DNA from 3 places in the Flavobacterium procerum genome. Region 1 is predicted to be linked to each of the others. Evidence: riboswitches for the same ligand, from Rfam matches in the RefSeq annotation. Region 1 holds a riboswitch; each other region holds the start of a gene.

Region 1 (3,284 bases):
CCTTTTGCGCAAATATAAAAAATAAGAAAGTATTATGCCATAGCCCGAATAAGTAAAATATAACTTGAAAATGTTAATGTCTACAGCTGTTTTCAAATCAATTGATTAATTTTTCAAATGATAGAATGATAAATGGATGTGCTGTATTGATAGTTTTTCGAAAAAAGAACTAATTTTAGTAAGTCTTGATTTTTGAATCTACTTTAAGAGATAGAGTTTTAAATCGTAATATTATGCAGGTTTTTGATTTCTGACATTACAAAAGTACTCTGTGTGCTGCCAATACTTTCTACAGAGCCTAATTTGTTAAAGACGAAATTCTGATAATGCTTCATATCCTTAGCGAATACTTTAAGTATAAAATCATAATCTCCAGATATATTGTAACATTCAACTACTTCGTCGATTTTCATAATATCTTCAACAAAACTGTTGCCGATATTACGATCATGTTGTTTGAGTTTGATGTTGCAGAAAACAATAAAACCATGACTGAATTTTTCGTGGTCGATGAGAGCAATATATTTTTTTATGTATCCGTTGTTTTCTAATCTTTTGACACGCTGCAATACTGGAGTAGGAGATAGATTAACTTGAGAAGCCAGTTCTTTTATAGTGTAGCTCGAATTGTTTCCAAGTATTTTTAACAAAAGCAAATCGATAGTATCCAGTTCTTCCATAGTGTAAAAATCTTTTTAAGTGTCAAAAATACATTTAAAAAAGTAAATAATGCTTGTTTTTGAGCAGAAAATAGCTGAATTGTCTTATCTGATTGCTTTTAATAGATTTTTTTGTTCTAAAGAATAACTTTGCATGAGAGTTAAGCTGTATATTTTGTTTTAGTTTTTACTCTAATTTATCGATCGGATTAGGTTTTACTTAGCTGTGAATCAAAAGGGAATCGTGTGAAAATCACGAACTGTCGCGCAACTGTAAGTAACACATCAAGATTTTTATCCACGAGCTCCACTGCCAAAAGCGGGAAGGACGATAAAAATTGTTACAAGTCAGGATACCTGCCTAATCTGAATGACGATGCTTTCGCGATAAGGAGCTTAGGTCAAATCAGTATATAAAGTTGTACCAAAACCAATCTGGTTCTTGGAACTCTCTACTGTATGTTTAGCCTTTGCCTTTTCTGCTTAAGATTATTTACAGGACAGTTAAACATAAACCAAAATAAATTTATGAAATTTTTAGTTACTGGAGGCACTGGGTTTATTGGTGCGCGTGTAGTGGCCAATTTGTGGGAACGCAAAATTCCTGTCATTGCAGCCGACTTGAATTTGAATATTGAATGGACAAAGGATATTGCAATCTTAAAACATCAGAATGACCCTTCTAAGATTGCTGAGATACAGCAGCAGATTGATAAGACATTATTTATCAATCTTGATGTATCGGACAAGCTACAAGTAAAAGAAGTTTTTGACCAGTTTCCAGATATTACACATGTCATTCATCTAGCTTATTTAATGAGTGCTGAGGTAGAGGCAGACCAGCATCGTGGCGTTTCAGTCAATATGCTGGGAATGATCAACATATTTGATATGAGCGTACAACACAATTTGTCTCGTGTTGTTTTTGCAAGCAGCGAAACGATTTATGGAGCAAATCATAGTGCTTACGGAGATGAAAATTATGCAGTAAAAGAACAAGATTATTGTTCTCTTGATGATCATTTCTATACCTATGGCGTAATGAAAATGCTTAACGAATTTACAGCTCAAAAATACGTAAAAAACAAAGGAGTGAGTATTGCGGCTATGCGTCCGCCGATTGTTTACGGAGACGGCAGAATGAGAGGATCTGTTCTTTGGGCCTGCGAGTTTGCAACAAATCCTGCACTTGGCAAAAAAGTTAATCTTCCTTTTTCAAAAGAGGCACGAGACTGCTGGATTTATGTCGACGATGCTGCCGAACAGTTTGTGAGGCTTTCTTTAAAACCAAAACTGAATCATTTTGCCTATAATAATGGAGGACATTCTGTTACGGCTGAAGAGCTGATGCAGACGGTGCAAAATATTGTTCCTGATGCACAGTTTGAATTTGACGAAAGCGTCCCTAGAACATCCTTAGTCGACCGTTGCGACAGTAGCCGATTGGAAGAAGAAATAGATTTTGTGCCTCGTTCACTTGAAGAGGGGATAAGAGCTCAAATTGAGGAAGCCCGAAGCAGACAAAAACAAATCAATTATTAATCAAATTATATTAAAATATTATAAAGATGTCAGGATTTCGTAATACAGTAGTCGGAAGTTATCCGCGTCCAGAAAAACTGGAAGATACCATGAAACGTCCCGTTATGAATCAGAATGAAGTTGATGATTACATTAAATGGGCCGCAAAAGATCAGGCTGATTTAGGACTTGATACAATTACAGATGGCGAAGGATACAGGGAAAATATGTATTATTTTTATCAGAAGCGTATCGATGGAGTTTCTTTTGAGGATATGCCAAAAGTTACTTTCGGTACTGCGGGTTTCGGAATTGAATGTCCGAGAATAATCGGAGAACTTAAAAATCCGCGTTTTGATACGGCACGAAATTGGAAAATTGCTCGCGATGCCGCTCCGGCTGGTGTTGATGTAAAGCTTACTGTAACTGGGCCTCATGTTTTGTATCGTTTCAGTGTAAACGAACGCAAGGATCTTTATCCAGACGGACAGGCTTTATGCAGAGCTTGGGCAAATGTTTTGAGAGATGAAATAGCTGAAGCCATAGCGCTTGGATGTGAACACGTGCAGTTTGATGAGCCTATGTGGACAGAATCTCCGGAAGAAAGTCTTTGGGCGGCCGAAATCTTAGCAGAATTGATTGAATCGCTTCCTAAAAAAGTTCGTATCGGACTTCATGTCTGTGGAGGTAATCCGAGAAGAAAACGCGTTTATTTTACCAAATATACGGATCTTGTTGAAGCTTTTAAAGCGGTTCCTGTTGATGAACTGATGCTGGAACATTGCACATTGAGTTACAATATGTTGGAATTGTTTGATTTATGGGATTTTAAAGGTGATTTAGCATTAGGAGTCATAGATCAGCGTAGTGATGAATTAGAATCTGTTGAAGAGATTCGTGAACGCATAAAACCGGCATTAGATTATTTTCCTGCTGAGCGTTTAATATTGACCAGCGAATGCGGTTTCGGACACGTGCCAATAGAAATTACTCATGCAAAATTGAAACGTTTGGTTGAGGCTTCTAAGATGCTGTAAATTTAGACGTTAAAGAAATTGTAGGTTCGGAAATTTTCCGAACCTTTTTTTATTATAAAAAAATATT
Region 2 (3,284 bases), on a different contig from region 1:
AGCTTTGGCATTGTAACGAACTTCTTCCTGAACAAAAGTTCCGAGTACATTTCCTAAAACCTTAAAACCTCCAATTCTATAAGAGCTTGCCAAAGAAAACAAGGCCGTATAACGCTGCGGAAAAGAAAATTGTGTCTGAATACCACGTCTTGTGGCATTTAATTTATTGTATTGAAAATCTGTTGAAAGCGAAACATCCCAAGTAGGAAGAATGCTGTACATATTGACAGCCGAAAAATAAACTTCTTGCTGGTAGTAACTGTCATCAGACTGTGCACCTTCGGTTACGATTTCGCCTAATACATTTGTCGTATCTCTTGCAATGTAATGTGTATAATCATACGCATATTTTGCACGGGCCTGAAACTTATATTTTTCCGAAAAATCTTTGACTAAAAAAGATTGCGCAAAAAAGTTTTTGTCGAATTGTCTGAATCCATCCGAAAACTTATTTTCTACAATTGCACCAGGCGCTCCTCTTTCTGAATCGTAATAATAGACTTTGGCATCCCAAGAACCGTTTTTTATTTTTCCGTAAAGGCCAGATTCAATTCGAAGCGCTTCTATATCGCTGTTATGTCTTATCGCAGTAGTATCATAAGCGGTAGAACCATCCTGATTTTTTCGGGTATATCTAAACTTGAATTCTCCGTTTGATTTTATGTATTCTGAGCTGAGGCTGAAACTTACTTTATCGCTTATTTTTTGTTCCCATCTAAAAGAAGGATCGTAATAATTGATAGACATTGTCTTGAAACGAAAAAGCAGATTGCTCTTTTTGCTTCCTTCAAAAACAGGCCTTTTGGTTCTCAAATAAATAGTAGATGCTGCCGAAAAATCTTTGGCAGATTGGAATATTTCGCTTTTCTGTCCGTTATACAACGTCAGCGATTCCATATCATCCAGAGAATATTTACCTAAATCGGTTACGCCGTTTTGCGCATTTCCAAGCTGGATTCCATCATAAAAAACGCCGACATGGTGCGTACCCATATTACGGACATCAACCGTTTTTAGTCCGCCCAAACCACCATAATCTTTTATTTGTGTTCCCGCAAAATAGCGAAGCGCATCGGCAACATTATGACTGGCCAGATTTTCGAGCATTTTACCCGAAAGCGTCTGAACCGGAATAACTTCCTGATAAGGTTTGGCTTTTAAAATTACTTCTTTTAAAACACGAAGACTATCTGCCGTTTCCTGCGAATACAGTAAAAACGGAAAAAATAAAACAAAAAAAAGTAAAAAGTCTTTGGTTTTAAACATCACTAATTTAATTAAATAAACTTTCTGTGATATATAGAACCATGTGAAAAGAATCCCGTTATCCTAATAACAGGTCGTTTCTTGTTGCTCAACTTCTTACCACGAAAGTCTCAAACTATGTGATCTTGGCAGGTCTCCTGACTTGTTCCATCTTTAAACGGCCTTCTCATCCCGCAAAGCGGAACAATGGCATTAGTAATTGTTTAAAGACTTGTATAGAACTTACAGTAGCGGGCCTGTTCAGGATTTACACCTGATTCCCTTTTAACTGTTTTTAATAAAAATTTTATAAAAACAGACCAAAATCTGGCGCAAATATAGTATTATCTTTATAAAAAACAGGTTTTCAAAAATCAAACTCTTAAAAAAAGGCTTGTACAAAATTTTGAAAACAAAAAAAAGGTGTTCAAAAACTGAACACCTAAAGTAGATTTCTATATTTTATTTTTCGTTAGAAAGTCACAAATTTCACACCCAAACTAAACCATCTTGAAGGCAACGGAACTGCTCCAACTTCATAATAAGTAGTGTTGAATATATTTTGAGCATCTGCAAAAACAGTAAACTTTTCTATAGACTGACTTATTCTGAAATCATTTATCCAATAAGAAGGTCCAGTGACTCTTTCGTTAAAACGAGTTGCAAACAATACCGACAATTTTTTGTATTGAAAGTCGATCGTATTGGTCAGTTGATGCTTTAATGAAGAAATCAGGTATTTTGAATAAATTTCGGTTCTAGAATTTTTGAACTCGGCATCTAGATACGAATAACCTAAAACAAAATTCAGTCTCGAATCTTTAGAGAAATCAATTCTGTACGTACTGCGAAGATTTACGCCATTTGTGCTTAAGTCGCCTGTGTTCTGACTCTGCCAAGCTACTGTCGTAACCATTCGAGTCCAATCGATGTAATTGGTTATTTTTCTGTAGAAGTAATTTGCATTGAAAGTAAATTTTCTTCTGTTGAATTTAAAACCAATTTCACTCTGAAAAGCATTTTCAGAATCTAAATCAGGATTTCCGACATTTCCGGTCTGTTTTAAATACAAATCTGTAAACGACGGAATTCGCTGGCTTGTACCCACATTACCAATGATTTTGAATTCATCTGTAATTTCATAACTCGCATCAACTCCAGGATAAACCTGCCATTTATAATCTGAATTGTAATTAAGATAAGTCCCTAAATTTACACTTAGTTTTTCGAAAAAATTTGTTCTGTATTCGGCATAAATCCCGACATTATCACGATCATGATCCCCAATGTTTGAAGAATGAATATCCTCATTTCTAAATTCGGCACCAAAACCAATTTCGCCTTTAGAAAGTTTTACTGTAGAATTCAATTCTGCCGCAATAGAATTGGTATAGTGTTGGCTTCTGCCGGCATTCAGATTTGCAATACCGTAATAACGATAATCGTCATAATTGTATCGGTAACTTACTCTCGGCATGATTTTCCAGTTTTCAGTAATTGCATGTTTCGACTGGAGATTGGCAAAAGTAGTCTGTACTACTTCACTTGAATTTATGTCACCCGGTGCAGCATAAAATCCGTTTGCTCCAAAACCATTGTTGATATAACCGAATGAACTTAAAATTTCATTAGAATCATTCAACTGTACATTTCCCTGATAAAAAATCTTATTATTCTCAAATGCGGTATTGTAGCGGTATCCGTTGCTTTTATCATGAGAAGCAAAAATCGAATGCTGGTGTTTTTCTTTACTTAAAACTGCTCCAAGCTGAATTCCGGTTCCAAAAAAAGTGTCTCCCGTATCTTGCGAATCTTTTTCAAAATTCGAACCAGCATAGGAACTTACCAAAACACCAGATTCTGTAGGCTTTTTGGTTATAATATTAATAGCTCCTGTAAGACTGTTTACGCCATAAATAAAGGCTGCGGGACCTCGAATAATTTCGATTCGCTCAATTACCTCAACCGGAATCGGGATATTAAGCATATTGTGTGCCGTCTGTGGATCAATGATTTTGGTTCCGTTTAAAAGAACAACT
Region 3 (3,284 bases), on a different contig from region 1:
TTTCATGGTATTTAAAAATTTAGATTAATGTATATAGTATAATTTCTTCCGGGCATTTGTCGACTGATAACCGGCTGATAATCTTTGTTGAATAAATTAGAAACTTGAGCACCAAGCTTAAAACTGTTTTTTCTTCCAAAGTCATAATCAGCGCCGATATTGGCAACACTGTAGGCTTTTACAATTCCAGCTTTGCTATTAAACGGCGTGCTGTAAACTTCACCATTGTATAGGTATTGAAAGTAAGAGGAAAGTTTTGTCCAATTGTACGATGCCGATCCTGTCAGTTTGTGATACGGCACATAGATAAGCTGTTTGTAAACCGATTCACCGCCAATTAATTGTTTGCTTTTTGAGACCGTATAAGCATAAGTTCCGTTTACGGTAAAATTGTGATTGCTTATTTTTGTTTTCCATTCTAAAAGAACTTCAGCACCATACGTTTTTACATGGTCGGTATTTTCTGGTCTCCATATATTGCTGTTGCTTTCTGAAGGAACCCAGCGCAATAAGTCCTGAATGTCGTTGTAATAGCCGGTTAATGATACAGAAAAATTTTTGAGGAAAAACTCATTTCCAATTTCACCCTGATAAGAAGTTTCAGGCTTCAAATTTGGATTACCGCTTCCTTCCCAAAACAAGTCGTTATAAGTCGGCATTCGGTAATTTTTAGAAGCATTTAGTTTTATTCGATAAAAATCAGTCAACAAGTATCGTGTTCCAAAAGAAAAGAGAAACGGATTTCCGTAATTGTCTGTTATTTCCTGACGAATACTCACAGAGTAATCCCATTTTTCACTTACCAAATGGCTTAATAACAAACTTCCCGAACCAATTTCTCTTCTAACATCATTGATGCTCGAACCGTGACCTTTGTTGCTGCTGTAATCTACAATAGAATTAAGTTTGATTTTGTCATTTACATCAAAAGCCAAATCATATTTGACGATAGCGGTTTCTACTTTTCCGAATGTGAAAAAATCGGAAGTAATGCTTGGATAATATTTGTAAGATTCGCCAATATGCGCCACTCTTAATTTTGAAGTAAATCGCCCCAGTCTGCTTTCCCATTCTAAAAGGTTTCGCGTATTAAAATCGTCGTATTTTGTTTTGGAAGCAGTAGGAGTCGTCAATGAAAAATGACGCTCAGAATCATAAAATTGGCTGTAAAGTTTTAAAGTATTTTTAGAATTAATTTTATAACCAAAAGCGGTATTCATACTTGTGTTATAGTATTCACCATTAATGTTTCTTAGATTCGAATTTCCAGGATATTTAAAATCATTGTCAGAACTGTTTCTAGAAATGCTGATTTGAAGACTCAATTTATCTGAAGAAATCGATGCACGATAATTGGTGCTGTAAGTATTGAAACTGCCCGCGCTTAAAAACAAATGATTAGAAAAACCTTTCTTAAAGTTCAAGTCATTATTAAGGTGAATGCTACCACCTATTGCGCCACTTCCGTACAAAATACTGCCTCCTCCAGCTTTTACCGTAATCGAATTAAAATCTCTTGTACCGATTGTATTAAAATCGGACTGACCTAAAAATTGTGAATTGATATTGATTCCGTTCCAAATAACAGCGGTCTGAGCGCTTGTTGTTCCTCTAAAAGAAGGACCAGAAGTCATTCCGAGACCATTTTCTTTAAAATAAATTACAGTATTATAATTTAAAAGAGAAGTCAGCGACGGCTGATTGGTATTGATAATAGAATCGCTTATGGTTTGAATTGACTGGGAAGAAGAAAACTTTTTAAGATTACTGTCTGAAATTATGACTTCTTTCAATTTGGTAATAGAATCGCTTTGCGCCGATATAAATTGGCACAGCAATAAAAGAAAAAAAGTAAAACGTATTTTAAAAATCATAATTTCTAAACTCTTTTTCCCGAGAGCTCGATATTTTTGTTACAAAGGCAGGTCTCCTGGCTTGCGTCTTGTTGTTTACCTTCCCATTCACTTGGAGCGAGCAGTGGTTTTGCAGTTACAACAAGCATTCTTTTTCAGAATTAAGCTTACAGTTGCGGGTACAGCTCAAGTTTTTACTTGATTCCCTTTTAATGTGTTTACTAAAACACAACCTTAATTTGCTGCAAAGATAAAGTTAAAAATATTGATTATTCAAATTTAGGCTTCAAATGCAATTAAATATTGATTCTAAACGAGAATTTATAATTTTATTCTGATAACTTCCCCAAAATCTACCTTGCTATTAAAAGCGTCTTTTAAGGCAGTCGATGTATGATGACACAAAATACTTCTAATCACTCCAGCATGAGCGACTATTATAACGGGTATTTCGGATTCTGAGAGTTTATCGGATAAAAAATGAATCACTCTTTGATGTAAAACAGTAAAAGATTCTCCATTAGAAACGGGTATTGTCACAAAATCTTCCATCCAGGGATTGAGTTGTTCGGGCGGAATATCGTCCCATTTTCTCATTTCCCAATCACCAAAATTCATTTCCTTTAATCTTTCGTCTTCTTCGTAGGAGACGATTTTTATGTTTTTCTGAATGTGCTTTGCTAAAATTACACAACGTTTTAACGGACTTGAAAACAATATCGCTTCTGAAGGCAGTTTCGAAAGAATTTTTTCAAAAACAGCATCAAAAGGCTCGGCCAGATTAACATCGGTTTGTCCGTAGCAAATTCCTTTTTCACACACAGTTTCGGTATGACGAACTAGATAAATTTCCATAAAACTAAAAAGGATAAATAAAAAACCGCTTCACATACTTGCTGTGTTGCGCCCAGGCAGTCACCAGTGTAACCGTCAATCCATTTTTGGAAATAACGAGCCAGAAAATATCGGGTGATAAAAATCGGAACGATTAGCCAAAGCAGTAAAATGTTGAAATAACCAAAAAACAATAATGGGAGCAAGCCAAAGAAAAAAGCTCCAAAAACTTCTTTCCAAGTAAATTGTTTAGCAATAGGTTTGCTTTTGCTCGATGCATCTTGTCTAGAATATTCATGTGTGAAAATAATACTGATTGCCGCCAAACGACTTAAAGAATGCGCTGTGACAAACAATAGAAATAACTGAAGCAAATCATTTCTTTCGAAAACTAAAACCGATTCGCCAAGTAGTTTGAATTTCAATAAAAAAAGAAGCACAAGACCAATAGCTCCATAGGCTCCAATTGCACTGTCTTTCATAATCATAAGGATTTTTTCCTTTGTCCAGCCACCGCCAAAGCCGTCACAGACATCGGCAAAACCGTCTTCGTGAAAAGCACCTGTAGTTAGAACAGATGCAATAATTGCCAGAATT

What was found. Region 1 has a riboswitch for cobalamin ahead of ACFFLS_RS11670 (NAD-dependent epimerase/dehydratase family protein). Riboswitches for the same ligand answer to the same signal wherever they lie in the genome.
Region 2: linked by a shared signal. The riboswitch ahead of ACFFLS_RS24010 (TonB-dependent receptor) and the one ahead of ACFFLS_RS11670 (NAD-dependent epimerase/dehydratase family protein) in region 1 are both predicted to bind cobalamin.
Region 3: linked by a shared signal. The riboswitch ahead of ACFFLS_RS03340 (TonB-dependent receptor plug domain-containing protein) and the one ahead of ACFFLS_RS11670 (NAD-dependent epimerase/dehydratase family protein) in region 1 are both predicted to bind cobalamin.

The regions. Positions count from the first base shown of each region.
Region 1 is NZ_JBHLYW010000009.1:53,970-57,253, reverse strand. It holds gene ACFFLS_RS11675 (Lrp/AsnC family transcriptional regulator) at 219-680, opposite strand; cobalamin riboswitch at 854-1,038, shown strand; gene ACFFLS_RS11670 (NAD-dependent epimerase/dehydratase family protein) at 1,188-2,201, shown strand; gene ACFFLS_RS11665 (hypothetical protein) at 2,228-3,217, shown strand.
Region 2 is NZ_JBHLYW010000029.1:289,197-292,480, reverse strand. It holds gene ACFFLS_RS24010 (TonB-dependent receptor) at 1-1,266, opposite strand, end outside; cobalamin riboswitch at 1,377-1,585, opposite strand; gene ACFFLS_RS24005 (TonB-dependent receptor plug domain-containing protein) at 1,718-3,284, opposite strand, start outside.
Region 3 is NZ_JBHLYW010000003.1:250,976-254,259, forward strand. It holds gene ACFFLS_RS03335 (YncE family protein) at 1-6, opposite strand, end outside; gene ACFFLS_RS03340 (TonB-dependent receptor plug domain-containing protein) at 12-1,874, opposite strand; cobalamin riboswitch at 1,904-2,105, opposite strand; gene cobC (alpha-ribazole phosphatase) at 2,175-2,708, opposite strand; gene ACFFLS_RS03350 (adenosylcobinamide-GDP ribazoletransferase) at 2,693-3,284, opposite strand, start outside.